2 linked regions of the Rhodobium gokarnense genome follow. The protein of the gene in region 1 interacts with the protein of each later gene in a pairwise test. Links are inferred from orthologs where the notes say so. Each region holds a gene or a part of one and is shown on either strand. Other genes may lie near its edges.

Region 1 (14,129 bases):
TCGCCGGCAAGCAAGAGGAACGGGCCGTCAAGCTCGGCAAGCGCGCCGATGCGACGCATGGGAACGCGCTCCAGCGCCTTGTCCCCCGCCGGCGAAATATCGTCGGAGGAGAGCTTCGCCGACAGAGATTAAAACCAGACGGCAATTCAACCATAGAAACCCCCTTTGACAGATGGACATACAGAATTCTAGCGACCGAAAAACCGCTGTTTAATCTTCATTCGAGAAGATTAATTGCGGAGCATCCCAACTTCGAGGCTTATCTTTCTTTCTTCGTATTAGCCGTACGTTTGAAGTTCTTTTCGAAAGGCAATCCGGTCCCGAAATGCTGGAAATTTCTACGCTATTAATTTTGTACGTATAAATGGCTTCACGGCCATGATTTATTAACGCGATACCAATCTCCCCTTCTTCAATATCGAAGTCTCTTGGTTTCATTGTATAATTATCTATATCGATACCATATTGTGCCTTTATTGTTATTGAAATAACACTATATCCTCCAATTCTGCAAAATTCGTCCCACTCAATATCGGGGAACAAACTCTGCAAGGGTGTTGGCTTGGGTCCGAGGTTCAGTATTTTTCTTGTTAACGCCTCATTGTTTCTTTTGATTATTATTTCTTTGGTCAGAAAATAGGAGAGCACAGCTATGGTTAGTGATATCAAAATAAAGAAAATTATGTATGAAAACTTTTTAGTATTTTTCACAAAATCATCTCCGAAATCATTTCTCAATATTGATTTCGGTAGCTAATTTTCTCATTTCATGAAGAAAAAACTGCCAAGATCTGGCGCTCGCGATGATCGCTACAGCCAATGGGCAGTCAATCTCCCTTCCCCGTTCTCTGTTTATCGTTGTCGTTGACCGGTGCGTCCTCCTCCGGCAGCCGGCCGCCGATGGCGGCGAGCGCCTCGGGCGTGTCGAGGTCCAGCGCCACCTCCGCGCCGATCTCCACTTCGACGACCGCGTCCGGGTTCTCGCCGATGAGATGTCGCGCGCCGACGTCGCCGCTGATCGACGACAGCGCCTCGAAATAGCGGCGCGACCACAGCACCGGGTTGCCGCGCTTGCCGCCGGAGGTCGGAACGACGATGTGGGCGCCCGCCTCCGGGTCGAATGCGGCGATCAGCCGGTCGAGGGTTTCGGCCGTCACGCGCGGCATGTCGGCCAGGAGCACGAGGACGGCGTCGGCCGTCTCCGGCAGGGCTTTGATGCCTGCGGCGAGGGAGGATGACAGGCCTTTCGCATAGTCGGGATTGTGGATGATTCGTATATCGCTCTCTTTGAGGATCGCATCGATCTCGTCGGCGCGGTGGCCGGTGACGGCGATGACGGACGCGGCCCGGCTGTCGCTCGCCGCCTTGGCCGCATGGGCGACGAGCGGCGTGCCGTCGACGGTGGCGAGCAGCTTGTTCGGGCCGCCCATGCGCGAGGCGCGGCCGGCGGCAAGGATGAGGGCGACGACTTCCGGCGCCTTGTCGCCGGGCCCGGCGATCGGCCCCTCGCGCGGCTGCGGCCTTGAGACAATCTCCATCAGCAGCCCGCCGACGCCCATGCCGGTGATGTCGTCGGGCGTCACCTCGAGGCCAGCGAGGAGCCGCGCGAGCACCCAGTCGAAGCCGTTTTCCCGCGGGCTGCGGGCGCAGCCGGGGGCGCCGAGGACGGGCACGGCGCCGAGGCGGCCGACGAGGAGCAGATTGCCAGGGTCAACCGGCATGCCGAAATGGTCGATGGAGCCTCCCGCCTGCTCGATAGCGGCCGGCAGCACGTCGTGCCGGTCGGCGACGGCCGAGGCCCCGAAGAGGACCAAGAGTTCGGCCTCGGGCGCCAACCGGGCAATGGCAGCAGCGACGGCACCCGCGTCATGGGCGACCCTCTCCTCCGCGACGATCTCCGCGCCGGCGGGCGCCAGCCGGTCGGTCAAAACGCGCAGCGTCTTGTCGACGACCTTTTCCTTCAGCCCCGGCAGGAGGGTGGAGACGACCGCGACTTTCCTCACCCGGTAGGGATGGAGGCTGAGGACCGGGCCGCGGGCCGCCACGAGGGCGAGGGCCGCATCGAGCGCGGCCTTCGGCACGGCGTAAGGAATGATCTTCACCGTCGCGACCATGCGGCGGGCCTCGACCGGCGAAAAGGCATCGAGCGTCGCAAGGGTGAGACCCGGATCGAGCCGGTTGAGGTCGTCGATCGTCGCCCGGTCGACGGCAAAGACGCCAGCGGCCTCCGCAAAGAGGTTGGCGCGGCCGGTGAAGGCGGGCTCGGCCGTCACACCATGGCCCGTCAGCGCCCGGCCCAGTGCCTCGGCCGCATCGTCCTCGCCGATGTCGCCGTCTTCCAGGCGGGCGACGATGACGGTGTCGTGGCCTGCGGCGCCGAGGCGGGCGATTTCGGCCACACCGAGGACCGTGCCCTTGGCGATCTTGCCGCCCTCAAGGGTCACGCTGTGGGCGAGGATCGCGCCCGCGGCCTCGCCGAGCGGGACCGGACCGAACTTCACGCCGGTGCCTCGGGCTTGCGGCGTAAGGACTCGATGATCTGGGCGAGGATCGAAACCGCGATCTCCGCCGGGCTCGCCGCGCCGATATCGAGCCCGATCGGGGCCCTGATGCGGGCGATCATCTCCGCGTCGAGCCCGGCCTCGGTCAGGCGCTCCACCCGTTTCGCATGCGTCTTGCGGCTGCCGAGGGCGCCGACATAGAAGCAGCCGGTCCTCAGCGCTGCGATCAGCGGGGTGTCGTCGATCTTCGGGTCGTGGGTGACGGCGACGAGCGCGGTGTAGGCGTCGAAGGCAAGCTCCTCCATGACCGTGTCCGGCCATTCGGCGAGGAGCCGCGCGTCGGGGAAGCGCTCTGGGGTCGCGAAGGCCGTGCGCGGGTCGACGACGATGAGGTCGAAGCCGGCGATGGCGGCCATCGGCGCGAGCGCCTGGGTGATGTGGACGGCGCCGATGCAGACGATGCGCGGCGGCGGGAGATGGACGTTGAGGAAGAGGCGCTGCCCGTCCTCCGTCTCCACCGTGCCGGATTTTCCCGACCGGAAGCGGGCGGCGAGATCGACTTCCAGCGGATCGTGGCCGAGGTCGTCGGCCTCGCGTACCAGGCGATCGGCGCCGGTGTCGAGATCGACGATGCGGATGACGGCGCGGCGGGCGCGGCGTTCCTCGTTGAGGGCGGCAAGGAGATCGGCCTGCATCTCAGTTCCTTTCCAGGGCGAGGCGGAAGCCGAGGCCGACGAGGACGGCGCCGCCGAATTTCTTCATCAGGCCGGTCCAGCGCGGCGAGCGCTGCAGCCGCGCCTTCAGGCTGGAGGCAAAGACCACGGCGACGAGGTCGGCGGAGCTGAAGGTCAGGTTCACGAGCATGCCGAGGATGAGAAACTGGGACCAGACGGGCAGGCTTGCGGCCGGATCGACGAATTGCGGCAGGAAGGCGATGAAGAAGATCGCCACCTTGGGGTTCAGGATCTCGACCAGGACGCTGTCGACAAAGGCCCGGCGGCCATGGCGCGGCGGCGGCATCGGCAGGTCACTCATGGCCGCATCGGGCGCGCGCTCGCGGATGAGCCTCACCCCGAGCCAGACGAGATAGGCGGCGCCGGCAAGCTTCAGCACCAGATAGAGCGTCGGTACGACGAGGAAGACGGCGGAGAGCCCGAAGGTCGCGGCAAGGACATGGACATAGCAGCCGATATGAATGCCGAAGGCGGCGGCAAGGCCCGCGCGGCGGCCATGGGCGAGGGTCCGGGCCGTCGTATAGAGCAGCGCCGGGCCCGGCATATAGGCGAACAGAAGCGTTGCCAAGGCGAAGGCGGCAAGGGTTTCCAGGCCGGCCATCAGGAGGGCGCCCCGTCACCGGCGCCCGTATCGATGCGCTCCACATAGACGGAGATGCGTCCGCCGCAGGACAGCCCCACGCGCCAGGCGGTCTCGTCGGCAACGCCGAAGTCCAGCATGCGCGGCTTTCCTTCCGCGATGACGTCGACGGCCTCGGCAACGACGGCGCCTTCGACGCAGCCGCCGGAAACGGAGCCCTCGAAATTGCCGTCGGCATCGATGACGAGATGGCTGCCGACCGGGCGCGGCGCCGAGCCCCAGGTCTGGACGACGGTGGCGAGCGCCATCTCCCGTCCCTCCGCGCGCCAGCTCTCGGCGATCGCCAGCACGTCGCGGCTTGCCGCTTCGGTTGCGGTTTCCGGCGCGGTTTCCTCGGTCATCGGCTCCTCCCTCGTTCTTGCTTATCCCTATAACGCCGGAAATTGCGCCCGGCGGCAAGGCGTCACCCGCGGGCTTTCGTTTCCGCCAGCCGGCGCGCTTCCGCCTTCGCCCTGCATATGGTTATCATTGGCAGTATTGCGGGACGGGAGGGCATTGCGATGAGCGATCCGGAAACCGAGATCCCCGGCGAGACGCCGGGGGCGGCGCGCACGCGCACCATGCTGGAGGGGCTCGGCCCGATCGGCCTCGGCCTCTTCCTCTTTGCCCTCGGCATCGGCGTCGGCTTTCCGCTCACCATCATCGGCAACGTCTTTCTGACCCAGCATGTGGGCGTCATCGTCGCCGTCCTTCTGGCGCTGCTCTTTGCGGTCTGCCTTATTGGTGTGCTGTTGCTGCTGTTCCGCCGGTCGATCCTCGGCGCGGTCTTCCGCATCACATCGTCGACGCTGGAGCAGTTCGCCGAACCGCTCGGTGCCGCCGCCAAGCACATCGCCGCACGGCGGGCCGACGACGCCATTTCCTCGGCGGAGGAACTGACCCGGCTCGCCTTTGCCCGCTGGGCCTGGGTCTCCACCCGTCGCTGGCTGATCGCCTCGCTGACCGGGCTGCTTGCTGCCATGGCGGCGCTTGCCGGCACGGCCCTCCTCTTCCAGCAGAACGAACTCCTCGCCATCCAGACGACCCGGCTGGAACAGCAGAACGACCTTTTGACCACCCAGATCGGCCTCAGCGAGGCGCAGCGCAGCGCAGAGATCCTGCCGAGCCTTGTCGAAATCGGCGTCGCGCTGGCGGAGGAAACGGAGACGCTGGCGGCGAACGGGCGGGAAGTCCGCGCGTTCACCCTCGACGAGATCTCCGTCGGCCTGCGCGGCCGGATGGTTGCGGCTTCTCTCGCGGTGCGGCCCTATCGTTATTTGCAGGGCAGCCGGTTCGACGTGCGGGATTCGGAGGCCCTCAACAAGCTGGCGCTCGCCCGCCGGCCGGAGATCCTCGGCGACCCCTCCGTCCTCGCCCTCGACGGGCCGGACAATGCGGAAAGCATCCTGATCGACCGGGAAGTCAGCCCGGAGCGCGGCATGCTGATCTCCATGCTGTTCAATTCCGGCATCTACGACACGGAGCGGCTGAGCTATGTCGGCGCCGACTTTTCCTACGCCGAGGTGCGGCTGCCGGTGCTCAATCTGATGTCGTTCTCCTTCGCGCGGCTGCGCTATGCGAGCTTCCGCTTCCTCGCCCTCAACGAGGCCAAGTTCGGCGCCGCGGAGTTGGAGCATGCCCGCTTCACCAATTCGGTGCTGATGCGCTGCGACTTTTCCGGCCTCAGATACGACGCGCTGCCGGCGCCCTATGAGGGCGATCCGTCGATGGAGATCATGCCGACGAGTCTCACCGGCACCGACTTTTCCGACAGCCTCGTCATCGACAGCACATTCGACAATGTCGAGGGTCTGGCCATGATGTTCGAGGGCGCCGTCGTCGCCGGCGGGACGTTCCGGAACGCGTCCATTTCCGGCACCTCGTTCCGCAACGCCATCATCGCGGAGACCGATTTTTCCGGCGCCAGCCTGAAGGCGATCGAGCTCGACGGCGCGCTGGTGACGCGGGAGGATTTTCTCCAGCACCTGGCGGAGACGGCGCAGCCGGAGACGTTCAAGGCGGATCGGTTCGTCATCGAAAAGGTCGACGAGGCGGCGCTGGCGCAGCATCCGCAGGCGACGCGGATCGTCGGGCGGGCGGCGGAACTGGTGCTCGGCAAGCCGCTCTTCCGGATCAAGCGGGTCGGGGCGTTCCGCTAGCCCTCATCCGCCTCCTCCGGCGCAAGGGCGGCGACGATCGTCGCGCCCTCCTCCGTTTCGCAGAAGCGGCAGAGGCGGTGCGGGTTGGCGCCGGCGTCGACGGCGGCAGCGAGCAGGCGGTCGATGAGGGCGGCAAGCGTCTTCGCCTCGTCGGGCGAAAGGTCGGCGGCAAGGCCGGCGATGATTTCGCCGCGACGGACCTGCAGGTCGCGGACCCGGCGCTTGCCGCGGGCGGTGGTCTCAACCATCACCTCGCGGCCCTTGCGGCGCAGGCGCCGGACCAGCCAGTCCTTCTCCAGCCGGTCGACAAGGCGCACCGTTGCCGAATGGGTCAGGCCGACCACGGCGGCGATGTGCTGGATGGAAATCGGTTCGCGGGCGCGGATCGCGATCATCGCCGCGATCGCGCTCTCCGACAGATCGCCGGTTTCGGCCAATGTGGCGTCGCCGATCGCGGTGGCGAGGGCGGACAGCCGGTTCGCAAGCGCATCATTTTGCATGACTAATGCATATCATGGATTCAGCATCCGGACAACGGGTATGCACGGCCCCGAACTACAACCTTTGGCGTATGGCTTTTCCCGCCCCTGCCCCCGGACCTGCGCGCCGAAACATGGGGCACGACAGGCTTTTATCCGCTTGGCGATGCCCGAAAGCGGTGCTATTTCGGCGCCATGAGCGAACAGACATTCGATACGATCCGCAATTTCTCGATCGTTGCCCATATCGACCACGGAAAATCGACCCTTGCCGACCGGCTGATCCAGGTCACCGGCGGGCTCACCGAGCGCGAGATGAAGGCGCAGGTGCTCGATTCCATGGACATCGAGCGCGAGCGCGGCATCACCATCAAGGCGCAGACGGTGCGGCTGCGCTACGACCACAGCGACGGCAAGACCTATACGCTGAACCTGATCGACACGCCCGGCCATGTGGACTTCGCCTATGAGGTGAACCGGTCGCTGGCGGCCTGCGAGGGCTCGCTGCTCGTCGTCGATGCCAGCCAGGGCGTGGAGGCGCAGACGCTCGCCAACGTCTACCAGGCGATCGACAACGACCACGAGATCGTGCCCGTCCTCAACAAGATCGACCTGCCGGCGGCCGAGCCCGCCCGGGTCCGCGAGCAGATCGAGGACGTGATCGGGCTCGACGCCTCGGACGCCATCGAGATTTCGGCCAAGACCGGGCTCGGCATCGACGCCGTCCTGAAGGCGATCGTGGAGCGGCTGCCGGCGCCGAAGGGCGACCTTGTCGCCCCGCTGAAGGCGCTGCTGGTCGATTCCTGGTACGATTCCTATCTCGGCGTCGTCGTGCTGGTCAGGATCATCGACGGCACGATGAAGAAGGACCAGCGCATCAAGATGCTCGGCACCGGCGCCGTCTACGACATCGACAAGGTCGGCATCTTCTCGCCGAAGATGGTGGCCGTCGACAGCCTCGGGCCCGGCGAGATCGGCTTTCTCATCGCCTCGATCAAGGAGGTGGCCGACACCCGCGTCGGCGACACCATCACCGAGGACAAGCGCCAATGCGCCGAGCCGCTGGAGGGCTTCAAGCCCGCCCAGCCGGTGGTGTTCTGCGGCCTGTTTCCGGTCGATGCGGCCGATTTCGAGGATTTGCGCGACGCCCTCGGCCGGCTGCGGCTCAACGATGCCAGTTTTTCTTATGAGATGGAGACCTCGGCGGCTCTGGGCTTCGGGTTCCGCTGCGGCTTCCTCGGCCTCCTGCACCTTGAGATCATCCAGGAGCGGCTGTCGCGGGAGTTCGACCTCGACCTCATCGCCACCGCTCCCTCGGTCGTCTACAAGATCAAGCTCACCGACGGCAGCGAAATCGAACTGCACAACCCGGCCGACATGCCGGACACGGTCAAGGTCGACGAGATCGCCGAGCCGTGGCTGAGGGCGACCATCCTGACGCCGGACGACTATCTCGGTCCGATCCTGCAGCTCTGCCAGGAGCGGCGCGGCATCCAGGTGGAACTTTCCTATGTGGGCTCGCGGGCGATGGCGACCTACGACCTGCCGCTCAACGAGGTGGTGTTCGACTTCTACGACCGGCTGAAGTCCATCTCGAAGGGCTACGCCTCCTTCGACTATCACCTGACCGACTACCAGGTCGGCGACCTCGTCAAGATGTCGATCCTCGTCAATGGCGAACCGGTCGACGCGCTCTCCATGCTGGTGCATCGCAGCCAGGCCGACCGGCGCGGCCGGGCGTTGTGCGAGAAGCTGAAAGAGCTGATCCCGCGGCACCTCTTCAAGATCCCGATCCAGGCCGCCATCGGCGCCAAGGTGATCGCCCGCGAGACGATTTCCGCCATGCGCAAGGACGTCACCGCCAAGTGCTACGGGGGCGACGCCACCCGCAAGCGCAAGCTTCTGGAAAAGCAGAAGGAAGGCAAGAAGCGGATGCGCCAGTTCGGCAAGGTGGAGATCCCGCAGGAAGCCTTCATTGCCGCGCTGAAGATGGACGATTGAGGCGGGATCGCCGACTTTCGTCGCCGCTCATGGATGCGGCGACGAGCGGCTTTGGCGCCGTCGTCACCGAGGCGCCATCCGCTTTTTGGTGAATGCTCGAGAAGCCCGTTACGCCGGGCGCTCGGTGGGCAGGCCGCGGCCGAGCCAGCCGGGGCCGGAGAACGAGCCCATCATGCCCTCGTTGACGTCGTAGACATTGGTGAAACCGAGGCGGCGCATCTCGCCGGCAAGCCAGGACGAACGGTTGCCGGTGGCGCAAAGGACGGCAACCGCCTTCGACTTGTCCTCGCCGATGAGGTCTAGGACCTTCTGCAGGAAGGACGGGTCCTGGAGCGAAATCGCTTCGGCGGCGTCGCCGACGCCGGTGCGCTGCCATTCCATGGGCGTGCGGATGTCGACGAGGAGGAGCCGTCCGGCGAGCGCTTCTTCGCGCGCGGTCGGGGCGTCGACGATACCGTTCTCGCCGAGTTCGCCGGCGGTGGAGGACAGGGCTCTGGGGGTTATCTGATCCATCGGGTCGGGTCCGGTTCGCTGCGGTTTGACAAGTTGTCGCAGGGCAAAAGTTAGGGCGCATGCGGGTTTTTGACAACGCACATGTATATAAGCATTTTATAATATAATGCAACCTTTCCGAATCGCCCTGTCCCGCCATCGCGCTAAACGGTACTTCCGGTTGACATTTCGCAGTCCCTGCAAGCGTTCGGCGGGCCTTTTGCGGTGCATTCCCCGGCCGTGATGCGGTTGTGCCTTCTCCTCGCCACGCGGGATGACTAGCGTTGAGTCGGCCTTGCGCCCCCTGCCAGCCGAGCCGACCGAGGCTGCCGGCAGGGTTAACGACCGGTAAACCGGAACCGAAGAGGATGGGCGGATGACGTTTTTCCGAGGAGCCGACCGAGGAGCCGAGATGACCAGCCGGACCGTCCTGTCCTATTGCCGAGCCTTGCCGGCCCTATTGGCATTTGTCGGGCTGGGCACTGCCGCGCTTGCCGCCGGCCCCGACCGGACCCTGCCGCAGCCGAAGCCGGCGCTCGACCGCGAGGCCTTGAGCGCGACCATCGCCGATGACGATGCGCCCGTACCCCGCCCTGCGCCCGCCAACCGGCCGCAGCGCACGGCCTCGCTGGTGCCGCAGGCCGTCGATCCGAACGCACCGGCAAAGCAGGTATTCGGCCGCCAGCAGACGCCGGCGCCGCTGAAGGCGCGGGCCATCGGCTTTTATTCCAAGGGCTGCCTTGCCGGCGCCCAGCCGCTTCCCGTCACCGGCCGGACCTGGCAGGTCATGCGCCTGTCGCGCAACCGCAATTGGGGCCACCCGGAACTCATCGACTATCTGGAGGACCTGGCCGGCGATGCGCCGAAGCTCGGCTGGAACGGGCTCCTCGTCGGCGACCTCGCCCAGCCGCGCGGCGGGCCGATGCTGACCGGCCATGCCAGCCACCAGATCGGGCTCGACGCCGACATCTGGCTGACGCCGATGCCGGGCCGTACCCTGTCGCGCCAGGAGCGCGAGAAGATGGCGGCGACCTCCATGCTCGGCCCGAGGATGGCGCGCATCGAGATCCCGGAAGGCGGCCGGGTCGACCGCTCGATCTGGACGGACGCCCATGCGCGGCTCATCAAGCGCGCGGCCAGCGACCGGCGCGTGGCGCGCATCTTCGTCCATCCGGGGATCAAGAAGAAGCTCTGCGACTGGGCGACGGGAAACCGTTCCTGGCTGCGCAAGGTGCGCCCCTGGTACGGCCACCATTACCATTTCCACGTCCGGCTTTCCTGCCCGCGCGGCAGCTCCGGCTGCAAGGACCAGAGCGCACCGCCGGCCGGCGACGGCTGCGGCCAGCCCTTGAACTGGTGGCTGTCGGATGCGCCCTACGCCAAGCGGCGGGCGCGGATCGCGGCGGCCAAGAAGGGCGCCAAGACCTGGAAGCCGATGTCCGTCAACCAGCTTCCGGCCGCCTGTTCCCAGGTGCTCGTTGCGCGCTGAGGCCTATCGAGCCTATTCCGCCGGAACGCCAGCGCCGACCGGGCAGGAAACGCCCGTGCCGCCGAGGCCGCAATAGCCGCTCGGGTTCTTGGCGAGGTATTGCTGGTGGTAGTCCTCGGCGAAAAAGAAGGGCTGGGGCCCTCGGATTTCCGTCGTGATCTCGCCCTTGCCCACGGACTTCAAGGCTTCGTTATAGGCATCGCGCGAGGCCTCGGCCGCGGCCTTCTGGGCGTCGTCGCTGGCATAGATCGCCGAGCGGTACTGGGTGCCGGTGTCGTTGCCCTGGCGCATGCCCTGGGTCGGGTCGTGCCCCTCCCAGAAGGCCTTCAGCACCTGGTCGAGCGAGATCCCCTTCGGATCGAAGACGACGCGCACGACCTCGGCATGGCCGGTCATGCCGGAGCAGACCTCCTGGTAGGTCGGGTTCGGCGTGTAGCCGCCGGCATAGCCGACTGCCGTCACATAGACCCCGTCCATCTGCCAGAACAGCCGTTCCGCGCCCCAGAAGCAGCCCATGCCGACGACGATCTCGGCAAAGTCCTCCGGCACCGGCGCATCGACCGGCACGCTGTTGACCGCATGCGGGCCGGGCGTCGCGATCGGCTGGTCGCGGCCGCGCAGCGCCTCGCTCTCGGGCGGCACGCGCATCTTGTGCTTCAGGACGTCGAACAGGAACATGGCTTTTCCTTTCCGGCCGGAGCGGCCAAAGAGCTGCCGGGTCAGGCCGGCAGCTTGTCGGCGGTGCGGGTCTTTGCCGTCGTCAGCCAGACGATGAGGAAGCCGAGGCCGCCGATCACCGCCCAGTTGGGCAGCATCAGGACCCATTGCAGCACCGGGTCCCAGAGATAGGGGCTGATATGGCGCTGGATGCCGGCCTGCAGGGCGTTGAGGCTGCCCGGGCTCAGCGTGAACCAGGTCTCGCCGAGCGGCGTGATGACCAGCGCGTTGGCGGCGATCGACTTGGTGCCGTCGATGACGATGCCGACGATCGCGGCCGCGATCATCCAGTAGCCGAGCACCCTTGCCAGAAACATGAACACGGGCTTGTCCCCTCCCGGCGCATCGCGCCGACATGATTTTCGCAGCGCCATCGGTACCGCGCCGCAGAATGGTGTCTTTTGATTTAGTCCAGACATCCGACGGCCTCAATGGGCCTGCCGCAGGAAAGCGATTTGCGACGCATCAACTCATTTTCATCGGATCGTTACATTGGCTGTCGGAAGCGCTTGAAAGCGCGGCCATCATCGCTATAGTCCCGCCCTGTTCCGGCGCCCCCAGCGGCGCCGCGCGGAGGGGTGGCCGAGTGGTCGAAGGCGCACGCCTGGAACGCGTGTATACGGGTAACCGTATCGTGGGTTCGAATCCCACTCCCTCCGCCATTTTCTGACTTCGCGCTGCCGCCCTTCGGGCTTCGCTCCAGTCGGGGCCTCGCAAAGGCTCGGGCGGCTGTTCGCCTTGCGAACCCCTTGGGTTCGAACGCTCTCTCCGTTTCCCCGCCATCTTTCTCGCTCACGACGGTCTCACTGCGCTCGACGTCTCCGCGGGGGCGGCCTGACCGGCCGGCGCCCGGTCGGGCTTGCGAACCCGGTGGGTTCGGATTGGGCCCAGCGCCGCGACTATCTTACCGTCGGGTGGGTTTTTCGGGTGCCGCGTGCAGAACCATTTCGGCATTGGCTTCAGGGCCTGAAGCGGCCTAACGGCCCGTTGGCCATTCGGCGTGCAGATCGTCGATCACGACGGGGTGGCGGTGGCGGCCGGGGGCGGCGGGGTCGCCTTCCAGGAGGTGGGGGTGGTCGGGCGCAAGGTCGGAATGGCCGTGCTCCGGGGCGTCTTCGTCCGGGCCCGGCCAGACCCGGATGGCAAGGAGCCCGCCGATGGCGGCGACGGCGGCAAGGGCCCCGGCCGCGACGCTGAGGCCGGCCCCCGCCCCCAGCCAGCCGGCCAGCGGATAGGTCAGCAACCAACAGGCGTGGGAGAGCGCGAACTGGGCGGCAAAGACCGCCGGACGGTCGGCCTGGTGCGCGGAGCGGCGCAGCAGCCGCCCGGACGGCACCTGGGCGAGGGAAAAGCCGGCGCCGAAGGCGAACCACAGCACCAGCAGCATCGCGTAGCCGGTAAGGAAGACGGCAAGGGTCGCGGATAGGAACAGCAGCAGCGCGCCCGCCAGCATGACGCTGCGGTCGGACAGGCGGGCGAGCAGGCGCGGCAACAGGACCGCGACCAGCATCGACCCCGTCCCGAAGCTCGCCAGGGCGAGCGCCGTTTCCCGGTCGCCGAGCCCGAAGGCGCCCTGCACATAGACGACAGTGTTGACGATGACGATCGCGCCCGCGGCCGCGGTCGCCAGGTTGATGGCCAGGAGACCGCGCAGGCGCGGCGTCGCCAGATAGATGCGCAGGCCACGAAGCGTCCGGTCGTAGAAGCTCCGCGTCGCGGGCGCCGTTGCCGCGGGCAGGACCACGGAGACGACGAGCGCGGCCGAGGTGAGGAAGCCGATCGCAGTGCCGACGAACAGGAAGTGGAAGCCCATCACCGTCAACAGGGCCGCTGCGAGCACCGGGCTGATGAGGTTTTCCAGATCGTAGGCGAGGCGCGACAGCGACAGGGCGTTGGTGTAGCTCGCCTCGTCGTCGACGATGTCGGGAATCGTTGCCTGGAAGGCCGGGGTGAACGAAGCCGAGGCCGACTGCAGGGCAAAGATCAGGAGATAGACCTGCCAGACCTCGGTGACGAAGGGCAGGAAGGCGGCGATCGCCGCCCGCACAAGATCGAGCCCGACGAGCAGCCCCCGGCGCGGCAGGAGACCGGCCACGGCCGCGGCGACCGGGGCGATGCCCACATTGGCGAGCATCCGGATGGCGAGCGCCGTGCCGAGCACCGTGCCCGCCCTGTCGCCGGCAAGGTCATAGGCCAGCAGCGCCAGCGCCACCGTGGCAAGGCCGGTCCCGAGAAGCGCAACGATCTGGGCCAGGAACAGGTGGCGGAAAATCGGATTGGCAAGAACGGAAAACATCTGGCAGGGCCATCCGGTGGTGGTGCGGAGCGCGCTAACGCACGCCGTTGGTTTGAAATGCGCAGGCGTCCATGGCGCATTATGGAGGCCCGCGTCGCCGTTTGCGATGGCGGCCCGTGCGAAAAAGTCACAGTGCCCGGTGATTTTCCCCCGTGTCTGCGGGGTGCCGCACCCCGGGCGCGATCGCGCAGCCTCGCCCGGATCGGCGGTGGGAATGTCCCTGATCGGCAAATTTCAGCGCCTCGGGGGCGCCCGGCGACGGCGGTTTTCCCCGCCGGGCCGCTGGGGAGCGAGCGCGACGGGCGTGTCCCTCCCCCGAAAAAAAACGGTCCGTTCCCTAGTCAATTTACCGGATGCAATTGCGAACGAATTGCAAATACGCTTTATACAGATGGCGCGGCCGGATCGCCGGGGCCTGACATGCCTGCCGACGATTTGATCGCGATCAAGGCCCGCGGCGATCGGCCGGGTCTAGTGTGTTGCGACTGATACGCATTGCCGTTTGCAGGCGCCGTCCCCCGGGAGTGCCTTCTGCAAAACGCCATGCCGCGGGAACCCTGCGGGTCGGGCCGAGGTCCCTGGCGGCCGAACCAATGCGTGAGACTGTGGAGCGACGAGACGTGTTCTTTCGAGTAATTGCCC
Region 2 (14,220 bases), on another replicon or contig:
AAGGCCGTCGACCGGTTCATGGAGATCGGCGGCATCCGGCTTTTGGAGAAATCCGGCGGCCGCTCCGGCCACTGGCGCGCGCCCGAAAAGGGCTCTGGGAAGGATGGGGCATGAGCCTCCTTTCCGTCGAAGAGGCCCATAAGCGATTGCTCGACGGCATCGGGCCGGTCGGCACCGAGGTCGTGCCGCTTGCCGAGGCCAATGGCCGGTTCCTTGCCGAGGACGTCTATTCCCTGCGCACCCAGCCGCCCTTCGATGCCTCGGCCATGGACGGCTATGCGGTGCGCGCGCACGACCTTTCCAAGGTGCCGACGACGCTGCAGGTGATCGGCGAGGCGGCGGCCGGCCACGGGTTCGACGGCACGGTCAATCCGGGTGAGGCGGTGCGCATCTTCACCGGCGCGCCGCTGCCGGACGGCGCCGATGCGATCCTGATCCAGGAAAAGACGCGGCCCGGCGAGACCCTGGACACCGTCACCGCCCTCTCCTCCGTCCCGGTCGATGAATATATCCGCCCGGCCGGTCTCGACTTCGCCCTCGGCCAGAAGCTGCTGACCAGGGGTCGCCGCCTCGGCTATCGGGAGCTGGCGCTCGCCGCGGCCATGAACCACGACACGCTCAGGGTCGCAAAACGCCCGAAGGTGGCATTCCTTGCCACCGGCGACGAGCTGGTGCCGCCGGGCGACGAGCCGGGCCCGTTCCAGATCGTCGCCTCCAACGGCTTTGCCCTCGGCGCGATGCTCGCCGATCTCGGCGCCGAGCCCATCGATCTCGGGATTGCGCCGGACGCGGCCGACGTCATCGCGGACAAGGCGCGTTCCGCCATCGACGGCGGCGCCCATGTCCTCGTCACCCTCGGCGGCGCCTCGGTCGGCGACCACGACATGGTGCAGACGGCGCTCGGCGATATCGGCTTCGAGCTTGGCTTCTGGCGCATCGCCATGGTGCCCGGAAAGCCGCTGATCTCCGGCCATATCGGGCCGATGCGCGTGCTCGGCCTGCCGGGCAATCCGGTCTCCAGCATCGTCTGCGCGCTATTGTTCCTGCATCCGCTGGTGCGGGCGCTGCAGGGCGCAAGCGAGGTGCACAGCCGGGAAGAGACGGCGGTCCTCGGCGATCCGGTCGCAGAGAACGGCGAGCGTCAGGCCTATATGCGGGCGCGGCTCAGCTTCAGCCGCTCCGGCCATGTGGTGGCAACGCCCGTCTCGCTGCAGGATTCCTCGCTGCTGGCGACGCTCTCCGGCGCCGACGCCCTCGTCATCCGGCCGCCCCATGCGCCGGCGGCCGAGGTCGGCAGCCCGTGCCGGATCATCCGGCTATAGGGCCTTCACCGGGTTTTCCAGCGTCCCGATGCCGGCGATCTCGATTTTCACGCGGTCGCCGTCCTTCAGGTATTTCGGCGGATCGAAGCCCATGCCGACGCCGGCGGGCGTGCCGGTCGCGATGACGTCGCCAGGCTTCAGGGTGATGCCATTGGAGAGCACGGCAATCAGCGTCGGCACGTCGAAGATCATCAGGGCCGTGTTGGAATCCTGGCGCAGCTCGTCATTGACCCAGCATTTGACGCTGGTGTCGGCAAGGTCGACCTCGTCGGCGGTGACCGCCCACGGCCCCATCGGGCAGAAGGTGTCCTGGGATTTGCCGATCAGCCACTGGGTGTGCTGGAGTTGCAGGTCGCGGGCCGAGACGTCGTTGATAATCGTGAAGCCCCAGACGTGGTCCATGGCATTCTCGGGCGCAATGCAGCGCCCTTCCTTGCCGATGATGACGGCCAGTTCGGCCTCGTAGTCGATGGCGGTGGAGACGGCGGCATCGATCTCGATCGCCGCGCCTGGCGCGATGACCGTCTCCGGTACCTTGGAAAAGACGATCGGCGCCTTCGGGCCGTCGGCGCCGACGGGGGCGCTCCGAAAGCCCTGATTGGCCATTTCCGCGACGTGCTCACGGTAGTTCTTGCCGATGCAGAAGACGTTGCGGGCGGGGCGCGGGATCGGCGCGCGGAGTGTCACCAGCGACAGCGGCACAGTGTCGGTCACCGGCAGCTTTGCCCCGGAAAAGACGCAGCCAATGCCGGTCGCCTCGACCGTTTCGGCCGCAACGTCTAAGCGTTCCACGACGCCCTCGGCCTCCTTGACCCGCCCGACATGGCACCCGCCCTGCCAATCGAAAACCGCCAGTTTCATCGTCGTCGCCTTTCCGCCGCTTGCCGCCTCATGCCTCGGGACCGGCCGGCGTGCAATTGCCGATCGTCCCGGTTCCTTCGCTTCTAGCACGATGACGGGCGGTGGGAATACGGGGGGCGCTCTCTGCTTGCCGCCCTCGCCGGTTCGGCTATTCTCGCGGTCCCATGATCAAGCTCGACCGATACGACCTGAAGATTCTCCAGATCCTCCAGAGCCAGGGCCGGATTTCCAAGGTCCGGCTGGCGGAGGCGGTCGGGCTGTCGACCAGTCCGACATGGGAGCGGCTGAAGCGGCTGGAAGAGGCCGGCATCATCACCGGCTACCACGCCGACATCGACGCCAAGAAGCTGGCCCCGGCAACGACGGTCGTCGTCGAGGTCACCCTGGCGCAGCACCAGGCCGCGGATTTCGAGCGCTTCGAGGCCGCCGTTGGCGCCATTCCGGAGATCGTGGAGTGCCTCGCCACCGGCGGCGGCGTCGACTACGTCATGAAGGTGGTTTGCGCCAACGTCGACGCCTACCAGCGGCTCATCGACCGCATGCTGGCCGAGGATCTCGGGATCGAGCGCTATTTCAGCTATGTCGTCACCAAGCCGGTCAAGCAGGCGAGCGGCGTGCCGCTCGACGTGCTCAACGGCGGAACGGAGGCGTAAAAGCGCCTCGCCCCATCAACGAAGGGAGATTTCCAGGCGTACGGCGTCGCCGCGATAGATGCCGTCGCTGGCAAACATCACGCGCTTCTGGCGGGACAGCACGCAGCGGTGCATCAGGGCGACCGGCGAATTGACCTCGACCTTCAATAGCGCCGCGGTCTCCACGTCGGCGGTGCCGACGGTCAGCGTCTGGTGGGCCGCGCCGATGTCGTTGCCGGCGAAGTCCTGGACGAGGCTCGACAGCGCCTTGTCGTCGAGCCGGTCGGGCGGAAGGCGGCCGAAGATCTCCTCACCGATGAAGCCGGTGCCGACCATGTAGGGCTCGCCGTCGCGGATATGCAGCCGGCGCAGGGCGTGATAGCGCGGCAGGTGCGGGGCGTCGCAACTGAGGGAATCGGGCAGCCGCGTGACGATTTCCGACGACAGGGTCCGGATCGTGGCGTCGTCATGCGCGGTGCAACAGCTCGCCCAATCCATTTCCAGCCGATGCACCCGCGAGCGCACCGGCGCCCGGCGCACGAACGAGCCCTTGGCGCGGTGGCGCTCGACGAGCCCCTCTGCTTCGAGCTTGTCGAAGGCCTGGCGGATCGTCCCGCGGGCGACGCCGAATTCCTCGGCCAGATCGTCGATGTTCGGGGTCCGGCAACCGACCCGCCACTGGCCGGAAGCGATGCGGTTGCGGAACAGGGTGGCGAGTTGAAGATAGATGGCAATACGGCTTCGCTTCAGCGAACTCGCCGTTTCGTTTGCGTCCGATGACGCCGTCTGGTCGACCACAGCTTGTGATCCTTTCGAATTCGACATCCAGGGCGTGTGCGGGAGGGAAGGCCGAAAACGGCTCGTCGCGTCTTGCGCTCTGGCCTGTCGGTGCGCTCTTTCCTGCGCGTCAGCCGCCGGCTTTCGCCCGGCTGGCAGCGCGCCCAACAATACCGAGGATACGACCGCGCCGGCCGTTCGGATCAGCCATTCATCAATAAATCGGATATCTGGACCAAATGACGCATTCTTTTTTTGGAAACATTCGTTTTTGCGCCAGCCCCCGCGTTCGGCGCCCAGCCCTTCTGCACCTTTGGCGTGTGTTTTGCGCCGGCGCGGATGTGGGGATCGCGCCGGCTCAGTAGGAGCGCGGCAGGCCGAGTTCGTGGGTCGCGAGGAAGGAGAGGATCAGGTTGGTGGAGATCGGCGCTACCTGGTAGAGCCGGGTCTCGCGGAACTTCCTCTCGATGTCGAATTCCTCGGCAAAGCCGAAGCCGCCATGGGTCTGCAGGCAGACATTGGCCGCCTCCCAGGACGCATCGGCCGCCAGCATCTTGGCCATATTGGCCTCCGCGCCGCAGGACCGCTCGGCATCGTAAAGGCTCACGGCCTCGCGGCACATCAGCTCCGCGGCGCGCATGTTGGCGTAGGCCCGGGCGATCGGGAACTGCACCCCCTGGTTCTGGCCGATCGGCCGGTCGAAAACGCTGCGCTCCCCGGCATAGGCCGCCGCCCTGTCGAGGAACCACCTTGCATCGCCGATGCACTCGTGGGCGATCAGGATCCGCTCCGCATTCATGCCGGACAGGATGTAGCGGAACCCCTCGCCTTCCGTGCCGATGAGGTTTTCGGCCGGAACGCGCACATCGTCGAAGAACACCTCGGTGGTGGCGTGGTTCATCATGGTGCGGATCGGGCGGATCGTCAGGCCGTTTTCGAGCGCCTCGCGCATGTCGAGAAGGAACACCGACATGCCGTCGGTGCGGCGGGTACTCGCGTCCTTCGGCGCGGTGCGGGCAAGCAGCACCATCAGGTCGGAGTGCTCGGCCCGGCTGGTCCAGATCTTCTGTCCGTTGATGACATAGGCATCGCCGTCGCGCCGCGCGGTCGTCTTAATCGAGGTGGTGTCGGTGCCGCTCGTCGGCTCCGTCACGCCGAAGGCCTGGAGGCGCAAGGATCCGTCGGCAACCTTCGGCAGGTATTTTTCTTTCTGGGCGTCATTCCCGTGGCGCAGCACGGTTCCCATCACATACATCTGGGCATGGCAGGCAGCGCCGTTGCAGCCGGCGTGGTGGATTTCCTGAAGGATCGCCGCCGCCGCCGACAGCGGCAGCCCGGAGCCGCCGTATTCTTCCGGGATCAGAGCGGCGAGATAGCCGGCCTCCGACAATGCGTGAACAAATTCCTCCGGATAGGCGTTCTCAACGTCGAGCCGGCGCCAGTAGTCGCCCGGAAAGCCGGCGCAGAGCTGGCGCACCGCGTCGCGGATATCCGCATAGGGATCATCGAAAACCATGGGTGTTCCTCCAGGCTCTTTGCTCTTTTTTCGGTCGCACCATCGGGCGATCGACGGCAATTGGCAAGGCGGTGCGGCGCAACGGCGCTATGATGGTAGCGATGGACATCAGGCCGGGCATTACGTCCGACAAGAACGCGGATAGAGACAATGACCCTGGTCGACGACAGCCCCGAGGCCCCTCCCCGCTTCCTCGACGTCGTTTCCTTCGTCTTCGACGGCAAGGGCGGCGCGCGCGAAATCGCGGCCGACGATTTCCCGGAACACGCCTTCGCCGAGGGGGAAAGCGGCTTTGCCTGGCTGCACCTGAAGCGGGAGGCGAGCGCCACGCCCGCGCTCCTTGCCGCCCTCGACCTTGACGGCTACGTCACCGACGCGCTTACGGCGGAGGAAACCCGGCCGCGCTGCACCGTCCATGGCGACGGCGTCCTCATCAACCTGCGCGGCGTCAACCTGCACCCGTCTGCCGACCCGGAGGACATGATCTCGGTCCGGCTCTGGGCGACGGAGCGGCAGGTGATCGGCGTCTCGGTCCGCCCCCTGTTCGCCATCGGCGACCTCCTTGCCGCCATCTCGCGCGGCCAGGCGCCGGTCTCGGCCGGCGATTTCGTCGCCAAGCTGGCGCTCCGGCTCGCCGACCGGGCCGAGCCGGCCGTTGCCGACCTGACCGACGCTATCGACGACCTTGAGGACCTGTCGCTCGATCCGGAAGCGTTCGTGTCGCGCCAGGACCTTTCCGCGATCCGGCGCGCCGCGATCCTCCTCAGGCGCTATCTGGTGCCCCAGCGCGACGCGCTGTCGACCCTTGAGATCGAAGACCTTCCGTGGCTCGGCGAGCGGGACCGGGCACATTTGCGCGAGGCCGCCGACCGGGTCCTAAGGCTCGGCGAGGAGCTGGATGCGATCCGCGACCGGGCCCAGGTCGTCCACGACCAGATCCTCGACCAGCGGGCCGAAAGCCTCAATCGGCGCATGCTGCTTTTGGCCATCGTCACGGCGATCTTCCTGCCGCTCGGGCTCGTCACCAGCCTCCTCGGCATCAATGTCGGCGGCATCCCCGGCGCCGACAACCCGAACGCCTTCGCCATCGTCTGCGCGCTCCTCGCCGCCCTCGGCGCCGGCGCCTACTGGTGGTTCCGCAGGACGGGGATGTTCCGTTAGGCAGCTTGGACGGAGGCGAAAACGGATTCGTCGCACGACCTATGATTGCCTTTTTTGTAGCCAATGTATAATTCTGCCCGCATCGTAAGTCACAGGGCATCGAGGTTGCATTGAAGCTCGACCATTCGGATGTGGCGCAACTGGCAGACCGGCCGTTGCCGCGCTTTGACGCCGGCCCGTTGATAGATTTCACGAGCTTTGAGCGGGGAGCGGTGATCAACGGCCTCGGACCGTTGGCAATGCTGGCACGCGCGCATGGTTGCCCGTTCGATAAGACCGCGGCAATGACCTTCTTCGGTGTTCGCGATGCCTCCCATAGCTTCTATGCACCTAGGCTCGATTGGGGCTTCCGGCCGACCGAACCGCAGGCGACGGATGGCCTTGCCCATCTTCTGATGGCGGGTGACGCCTCCTTGCGCGCAAGACGGATCGCGGCATTTCTTCGAGCCCTTGGTACACCCAGCATTCCGTCTGTCGACGTTTTGGAACAAGCCGAAGCGCGCGCGGAAGTCGACCGGATCGATCTGGAGATCTTGATTCCGACGGCGGACCCCAGAAAGCGACGCCCGATCATTATCGAGGCGAAATTCGGACACCACCTGACGACGGGCCAACTCTCCCGATACCTGAAGGCGCGCCGAAATTCGCGCTATGACTACGCCAATGGCGATTTCGTCCTGTTGGCCGAAAACGACCGTGCCGCAAAGCGGCTTAAAGGCCGACAGGTCACCAAATGGCGCCTGGTCACCTGGCAAACGCTCTGGCTTCGCTTCGAGCGGGCGCGGCCGGAAGAAGATAATCCGGACCTCTCAGCTTTCCTGAGCTTTCTCTGGAACCGCGTGGGACGCAATTAGGGAGTTGGAGCTATGACCGAGGCGTTCGAATACAATGCTCTCAAAGCCTATTTCACGGACGATGCGGTCAAGCGCGCCACCGACACGCTTGTCGGGAAACTGGCGGGCGACAAGTTGCCCGAAATGACATGGGACGAGGCTCGCAACTACAACCGAGCCTTGCTGATGGCTTGTCAGATACGAACTGAGTTTGTCGATCTCCATTTCCGCATTTTCGAAGAGACCTTCGGAATGCCAAACAGCCTGCCTGGGTCGCAATATTTTTACGATTACTGTAACCCGAATTATGTTTGGATTGAAAAACACATTGAGCTCGTATTTTTTGTTGACGGGCCTGCCGAAGACGGTGGGAAATGCATTAGCTATTTTGTATCTACCGAAAAGGGTAAGATATCTCTTCAGATTATGCTCTGGACCGATGAGGACACTGGCGTCGGGAGTAAAGGGCTTCCTGCAATTTCCGGCTGGAAAACGATCTCAGAAACCGAAGAGGAAAACGCGTACCTTCAAACGGAAAAGAAAATAACAATCGATGACTATTTGAAAGATCCCATGCCGACCACGGCAACGCTCGCGGCGCTGGCCAGCGAAGCGATCGAAGTTCTAAAGAGGGATTGGATTTAGAAACCCAGGAAAACGGTTCCGCCACCGATCTGAATACTCGCAACCGGAAGCCTGGCCTCACGACGCCCGCCGCTCTCGCCTTTCCGAAAGTTCCGCCCGCCGGCAGATTTCCTTAGTCAGGCCGGAAAACAGCACCTCGTGGAACGGCGCCATGGCGTACCAGTAGGCAAGGCCCGCGGCGCCCGCCGGATGCCAGTAGGCGGTTGCCGTCAGTACGGTTTCGCGTTCCGCTCTCTCGTCGATCTCGAATTCCAGGACCCCGGCGCCGGGGGCGCGCATGCCGAATTCCAGGAGCAGGCGGCGGCCCGGCTCAAGGCCGATGACCTCCCAGGAATCCACCTTATCGCCGAGGCGCAAATCCTCCGGGTGCCTTCGCCTGTGCTGCAGGCCGCGGCCGCCGACCATCCAGTCGAGCACCTCGCGCGCGGTCCAGAGCGTGTTCAGATAGTAGTAGCGATTGTCGCCGCCGATCGCCGTCACCACCTTCCAGACCGACTCAGGCGAGGATTCTGCCGTCGCCGTGCCGGAGGCGCGCTTGGCATAGTAGGCATGGTCGCGCCGCCGGCCCCGCATCCTGAACGCTCCTTCCACCCAGCGCGCCTGCACGGTGCATTGCCGCTCGGCCGCGAACGCCGCTTCGACGCTCTCGCGAAAGCCGAGAAGCCGCTGCGGCACCAGGGTTTCGAGCGGCCCGGTATCGGCGACGAAATCATGCTTCAGGCCCTCGATCAACGCCCGGGCAACATTGGCGGGCACGGCGGTCACCAGCTTCAGCCAGTAGGACGACAGGCGCGGTGACAGCACGGAGACCGGGATGATGGCGGGCGGCTGCCGGCCGGCGACATCGGCAAGGGTCGTCATCATGTCCTGGTATGTGAGGGTTTCCGGGCCCGCCGCATCGAACGTCTTTCCAGCCGCTTCCTCATGCTCCGGCAGCCGCAGGAGATAAAAAAGCAGATTGTCGAGGGCGACAGGCGGCGACTTGGAGCGCACCCACAGGGGCGTCACCATCACCGGCAGGTGGAAGACGAGGTCGCGCATGACCTCGAAGGCCGCCGAGCCCGGCCCGACGATGATGCCGGCGCGCAGCTCCGTCACTGGCACCGATCCGCGGCGCAGTTCGTCGCCGGTGTCGCGGCGCGAGGTGATGTGCTCGGAATCCGCATCGTCCGGCACCAGCCCGCCGAGATAGACGATACGGCGGACGCCCGCCCGTTCGGCAGCCGCCGCGAAGTTCCGGGCCGCCTCCAGGTCGAGCCGGCCGAAATCGCGGCCGGCGGCCATGGAGTGGACGAGATAGTGGGCGGTGTCGACGCCTTCCAGCACCGGATCGAGGGATTTTGGGTCGAGCGCGTCCGCCGCCATGACCTGGACGCCGTCCCAGCTATGCGCCTCCAGCACCTGCGGGCGGCGCGATACGGCCCGCACCGGAATGCCGGCCGCCGTCAGATAGGGCACGAGGTTGGAGCCGATATAGCCGCTGGCACCGAACACCAGGCGGCGGTCTTTGCTGGGCAGCGCCTCGGGCGGCGCGGTGTCCTCGGTCATGGCCTCGATCCGGAAAACGGGTTCTCCCATTAGACGGATCGCACACGGCTTTGGATCAATCCTGGCCGTCGCGCGTTATGTGCTCAGGTCGAGGGCAGGCAAAGCCCTTGGCCTCACGCGCAGCCGTCCGTTTCGCGGCCGACGACGTCGACGTCGACCATCACCGATCCGGCGCGGATGAAACCGAGCTTTTGCGCCGCCGCCTTTGTGACGTCGATGATGCGGCCGCGCACGAACGGGCCGCGGTCGTTGATGCAGACGACGACCGAGCGGCCATTGCGCTTGTTGGTCACCTTCACGCGGGTGCCGAATTTCAGGCGCCGGTGGGCCGCCGTCATGGCGTTCGGGTTCGCCCGCTCGCCGCTCGCGGTGCGCGAGGTCATCGCGTACCAGGAGGCCCGGCCCTTCTCGGTCTTGGCAATGGCCGCGGTCCCGCCCGCAGCCACCATGGTCACGACAGAAGCCGCAATGAGCCCCCGCCAAAGCGCGGTCAACTGAATCACCGTCTCGTCCTTCAGGTTGTTGGAAAACGGCGGCGCTTTGACACAAGGTTTGCGGCGATTTTGCGGGCGGTAACAAACAACGCGCACGGGCGGCGAAAGCGGCGCGGCGGAAGGACCCGTTTCAAGGTCGTCACAAAGGCATCAGGCGCGGCGGGCCATTCACCGTCAATCAGCGCTCGGCGGATCGCAGAGACTTCCCGTCAAATCCTTGAAAAAACTGGCGACCCCGGCAGGATTCGAACCTGCGACCTGCTGATTAGAAGTCAGCTGCTCTATCCGGCTGAGCTACGGGGTCTTTGGTGCCTCGCGCGGTCAACAGGAGGCACGGGCGCATGCTCTCGGTCGGTGTTCCGGCGCGTCTTTTTGTCCTTGAGCCCGGTTCGCTGTTCGCAAGGCCCGCTTCAGAAGCGGGCAGCTTTCAAAAAATCAGTGGGTCCAGGGCGCGGCGCGGTCGTAGCGGAAATTGTCGGCGTAGAACTTGCGCTTCGGCTCGCGAGCCTTCGGTTCCAGGACGCGGAACTCGATGCCGTTGCGCTCCGCATAGGCGATCGCCTCTTCCTTGGTGGCGAAGAACAGGCGCACCTGCTGGGTCATGTCGGTGGCCGACGTCCAGCCCATCAGCGGGTCCTTGTTGCGCGGGGCGGCGGGCTCGAAATCGAGCACCCAGCGCTTGGTCTTGCGGGTGCCGGACTGCATGGCCGTCTTCGTCGGTTTGTAGATGCGCGCGATCATTGCTGGCGGTCTCCCGAAATCCCGTTGCCTTTCGCCCGGACGGCTGGTCGGGGCAGCAGGATTTGAACCTGCGACCTACTGCTCCCAAAGCAGTTGCGCTACCAGGCTGCGCTATGCCCCGCCGGTCCGGCGCCGAACCGACTATCCGATTACACGCTGACCGCTTCGCGGACAAGCGCTTTGCCCCCTCGCCCTGCCGCGTCCCCTCACCCGCCGGCGCCGATCAGCGGATGGCGGGCACGGTCGCCGACCTTCAGGCCGATGCGGTCGGCCGTGCCGGCGACGACTTCCAGCACGAAGCGCGCCCTCTCCGGCGGCGAGACGAGGTCCGTCGATTCCGGCACCGTGTCGCGGGCGATGAAATTCACCGTCCCGTCGGCGGCAATGAAGATCATGTCGAGGGAGATATAGGTGTTCTTCATCCAGAAGGAGAGTAGTTCGGAGCGCTTGAAATCGAACAGCATGCCATGGTCCGGCGCCATCTCGCGGCGGTACATCAGCCCGCGGGTGCGTTCCGCCGTCGTATCGGCGATCTCCACGGTGAAGGAATGGGAGCCGCTCGCGGTCTCGAGCACCACGGGCGCGGCATCGGCCGCGCGCAACGGGCCGGCTGCGGCGAGCGCCGCCCATGCAAGGGCGACCAGCAGAAAAACCTGGAAGAAACGGGCCTGAGAACGACCCGCCCGAACGCCCGATGCCCGCATCGACGACCTCAATGGGAGGACGGGATGTGGCCGCCGTCTTCCGGCCGGATCTCGGCCACCATCAGCCCCTTGGGGCCGGCGCCATAGCGGATGGTGACGAACTGGCCGGGGCGCAACTCAGCAATGCCGAAGCGGCGCAGGGTCTCCATGTGGATGAAGATGTCCGGGGTGCCCTCGCCGCGGGTCAGGAACCCGTAGCCGCGCAGGCGGTTGAACCACTTCACCTGGGCCCGCTCCGGCCCGAAGGTCGGCGTCACCTGGACATGGGTGCGCGAGGGCGGCATCTGCGAGGGATGCACGGCCGTCGCCTCGTCCATGGAGAGGATCCTGAGGGCCTGCAGGCCGCGCGGGCGCTCCAGCACCTCGCAGACGACGCGGGCGCCCTCATAGGCGGTCTGGAAGCCGTCGCGCCTCAGGCACGTGACGTGTAAGAGGATGTCGGCCATGCCGTCCTCGTCGGGGACGATGAAGCCGAACCCCTTGGCAACGTCGAACCACTTGATGGTGCCCGCCACCTCGACGACATCGACTGCAGCCTCGTCGGAGAGGTCGTCCAGGTCGTCGCGCGCATCTGGCGAATACTTCGCCACCATGACAATCGGCCTCTTTTTTACGCCTCACTGACGCACCGTCCCCAAGCAACGGCCGCCGGAAGTGATTCCCGGTAGAAGGATACCATCGGGTTGGGGGCCGGGCACAAGGGGTTTTCGAGGCCTCCACGAAATTATCCGCAAGGAAATCGGGCGTATTTTACCGGCAAATTCCCCGCGACGGTACGGTTAGCCAATTCTTACCCAAGAAAAGGCTTGAATACATCGCCTATCTGCATGCGCACGACATGGTCGGCGATGGCATCGAGGTCGGTCGGATCGCGGTTGATGATGACCAGCGTCGCGCCGGCCCGCTTGGCGATCACCGGCAGGGCGGCGGCGGGGTAGACGACCAGCGACGAGCCGATGGCCAGGAACAGGTCGGCGTTGACGGCCGCCTCCTGGGCGCGCGCCATCTCCGCCTCCGGCATCATCTGGCCGAAGGAAATCACCGCGCCCTTGACGAGGCCGCCGCAGGAACGGCAGCGCGGGCTCTCCCCTGTCTCGTCGATGTGCGCGCGCATTTCGGCGAGCTCGTGGCGTTCGCGGCAGTCGAGGCAATGGGCGTAGGTCCCGTTGCCGTGGATCTCGATGACGCGCTCGGGCGGAACGCCGGCCCGCTGGTGCAGACCGTCGATGTTCTGGGTGATCACCGTCTCCAGATGGCCGCGCCGCATCTCCTCGGCGATGGCGAGGTGGCCGGCATTGGGCTCGGCCGCGCCGAACTGGTCCATCATCACGAAGCGCCGGCGCCAGTCCTCCATGCGCGCGTCTTCGGAGGCGCAGAAGTCGTCGAACATGATCGGCTTGTAGTTGGACCAGATGCCGCCCGGGCTGCGGAAATCGGGAATGCCGCTCTCGGTTGAGATGCCGGCGCCGGTGAAGACGACGCCACGCCGGGCGCCGGCCAGAAGCTCGGCGATTGTTTCGCATGCGGCGTTGAGTTCCGCGATCACCGTCATAAGTTAAGCCTCAGATTCGAAAAAACGGGAGACGCAAAAAATGCGCTATCTGCACACCATGGTCCGCGTGAAGGACCTCGATGCCTCGCTCGATTTCTACTGCAACAAGCTCGGCCTGCAAGAGGTGCGCCGGACCGAGAGCGAAAAGGGCCGGTTCACGCTGATTTTCCTGGCCGCGCCGGAGGACGGCGACCGGGCCAAGACCGACAAGGCCCCGCTCGTTGAGCTGACCTACAACTGGGACCCGGAAGACTATGGTGAGGGCCGCAATTTCGGCCATCTGGCGTTCGAGGTCGACGACATCTACGGCCTTTGCGACAAGCTGCAGAAATCCGGCGTCACCATCAACCGCCCGCCCCGCGACGGCCACATGGCCTTCGTGCGCTCGCCGGACAACATTTCCGTGGAGCTGCTGCAGAAGGGGGACTCCAAGGAGCCGGCCGAGCCCTGGGCGTCCATGGGCAACACCGGCCACTGGTGATTTTTTTGGGGCATCGGCGGGCTTGGATCGGGGGCGATGGGTCTGACGGCGAATGCACCGCTGCCTCTCCCCCGCCCCGGTCGATGCCCGTTCGAACAAAGGCTTCGAAATCGCCTTGCCTCCTCGCGCCCCGTCCCGCGGACGCCGGTTCAAGTAAGGGCGTCGGAAACGCCTTGCGGCCTCGCGCAGTGTCCGGCCTGCGCCCGTTCGAACGCGGCCCGGCATCAGCGACTGCGGGGCCTTACAGTAACCGCACCGAATGTGGTTGCGACAGGGCCGAAGGACGCCGAAAAATCCCGCCCGGCGGTCTTGTCGCCCGCAGCATTCCCCTCTATAAACCGCCCGTCGATTCCGATGATCGGCCAAGCGCTCCCTTCGTCTATCGGTTAGGACGCCAGATTTTCAATCTGGAAAGAGGGGTTCGACTCCCCTAGGGAGCGCCACGCGTCCAGCATAAGTCTATGAATTTCCTGCAAAAAATGATCGGACCGACAACCGCGCCCTAACATTTACCCTAGCAGGAGACAGGGCACGACGATTGTTTTCTTCGCCGCTTTGATTTTCAATGCCGCCCTTTCGGCGGTCGCTGAAGGCTTTCTTGCTGCCGTCGCGGGCAAGGCCAGAGACTGGCGTGCAACCCTGTCTGCCGTTGCGTTCGGTGCCGCAGCGATCGCTACCACGGTGATTGCCATCATGCCGGCAATCCCGGAAGGCTGGAGATAGGATCCACCTGTTGTCGCGGGGCAGGCACAAAAAAAGCCGCCGACCCGAAGGCCAGCGGCAAGGCACAGGGGGGGCGTCAAACAGAGTGGACAGGAGCCACTCAAATCCAGATGACTGGACTTCTTCCGTACCGCGGTGACGGCGCGGAAGCTCTTGGGACCTGCGATAATTTTCTCGGCCGCACTTGTGGGCCGAAAAATTATCGCAGGTCCGATCTCAGGTGGGATCGC

What was found.
Region 2: the proteins of lepA (region 1) and M2319_RS20540 interact in binary tests that used the Escherichia coli proteins (3 or more experiments, as listed by UniProt). The link is inferred for Rhodobium gokarnense from one-to-one orthologs.

Annotation. Positions count from the first base shown.
Region 1 is NZ_JAOQNS010000013.1:56,142-70,270, forward strand. Bases 6,226-9,090 are described here. They hold lepA (translation elongation factor 4), read left to right. Parts: upstream 6,226-6,687; coding sequence 6,688-8,493; downstream 8,494-9,090. Other genes in these bases: M2319_RS19535 (MarR family winged helix-turn-helix transcriptional regulator), read right to left, coding at 6,226-6,513; M2319_RS19545 (rhodanese-like domain-containing protein), read right to left, coding at 8,602-9,006. In the rest of the region: M2319_RS19500 (SDR family oxidoreductase), read right to left, coding at 1-125; M2319_RS19505 (hypothetical protein), read right to left, coding at 211-738; M2319_RS19510 (molybdopterin-binding/glycosyltransferase family 2 protein), read right to left, coding at 828-2,501; M2319_RS19515 (XdhC family protein), read right to left, coding at 2,498-3,196; M2319_RS19520 (LysE family translocator), read right to left, coding at 3,198-3,836; M2319_RS19525 (XdhC family protein), read right to left, coding at 3,836-4,216; M2319_RS19530 (pentapeptide repeat-containing protein), read left to right, coding at 4,376-6,013; more of M2319_RS19535, read right to left, coding at 6,010-6,225; mepA (penicillin-insensitive murein endopeptidase), read left to right, coding at 9,398-10,474; peptide-methionine (S)-S-oxide reductase MsrA, read right to left, coding at 10,487-11,152; M2319_RS19560 (hypothetical protein), read right to left, coding at 11,194-11,514; M2319_RS19570 (MFS transporter), read right to left, coding at 12,168-13,487; M2319_RS19575 (FTR1 family iron permease), read left to right, coding at 14,108-14,129. UniProt on the Escherichia coli protein: Required for accurate and efficient protein synthesis under certain stress conditions. May act as a fidelity factor of the translation reaction, by catalyzing a one-codon backward translocation of tRNAs on improperly translocated ribosomes.
Region 2 is NZ_JAOQNS010000014.1:57,910-72,129, reverse strand. The notes cover bases 4,308-7,263. They hold M2319_RS20540 (zinc transporter ZntB), read left to right. Parts: upstream 4,308-5,258; coding sequence 5,259-6,269; downstream 6,270-7,263. Other genes in these bases: M2319_RS20530 (hypothetical protein), read left to right, coding at 7,136-7,263; M2319_RS20535 (PD-(D/E)XK nuclease family protein), read left to right, coding at 6,380-7,123; M2319_RS20545 (acyl-CoA dehydrogenase family protein), read right to left, coding at 4,308-5,108. Also shown: cyclic pyranopterin monophosphate synthase MoaC, read left to right, coding at 1-114; M2319_RS20565 (molybdopterin molybdotransferase MoeA), read left to right, coding at 111-1,322; M2319_RS20560 (fumarylacetoacetate hydrolase family protein), read right to left, coding at 1,317-2,183; M2319_RS20555 (Lrp/AsnC family transcriptional regulator), read left to right, coding at 2,351-2,836; M2319_RS20550 (GntR family transcriptional regulator), read right to left, coding at 2,852-3,613; more of M2319_RS20545, read right to left, coding at 3,951-4,307; more of M2319_RS20530, read left to right, coding at 7,264-7,747; M2319_RS20525 (SDR family oxidoreductase), read right to left, coding at 7,805-9,295; M2319_RS20520 (septal ring lytic transglycosylase RlpA family protein), read right to left, coding at 9,409-9,744; M2319_RS20510 (ETC complex I subunit), read right to left, coding at 10,225-10,530; M2319_RS20500 (DUF192 domain-containing protein), read right to left, coding at 10,737-11,108; M2319_RS20495 (cold-shock protein), read right to left, coding at 11,243-11,827; M2319_RS20490 (SIR2 family NAD-dependent protein deacylase), read right to left, coding at 12,025-12,786; gloA (lactoylglutathione lyase), read left to right, coding at 12,827-13,267; M2319_RS20475 (ABC transporter permease), read right to left, coding at 14,207-14,220. UniProt on the Escherichia coli protein: Zinc transporter. Acts as a Zn(2+):proton symporter, which likely mediates zinc ion uptake. Purified ZntB reconstituted in liposomes also binds and transports Cd(2+), Ni(2+) and Co(2+).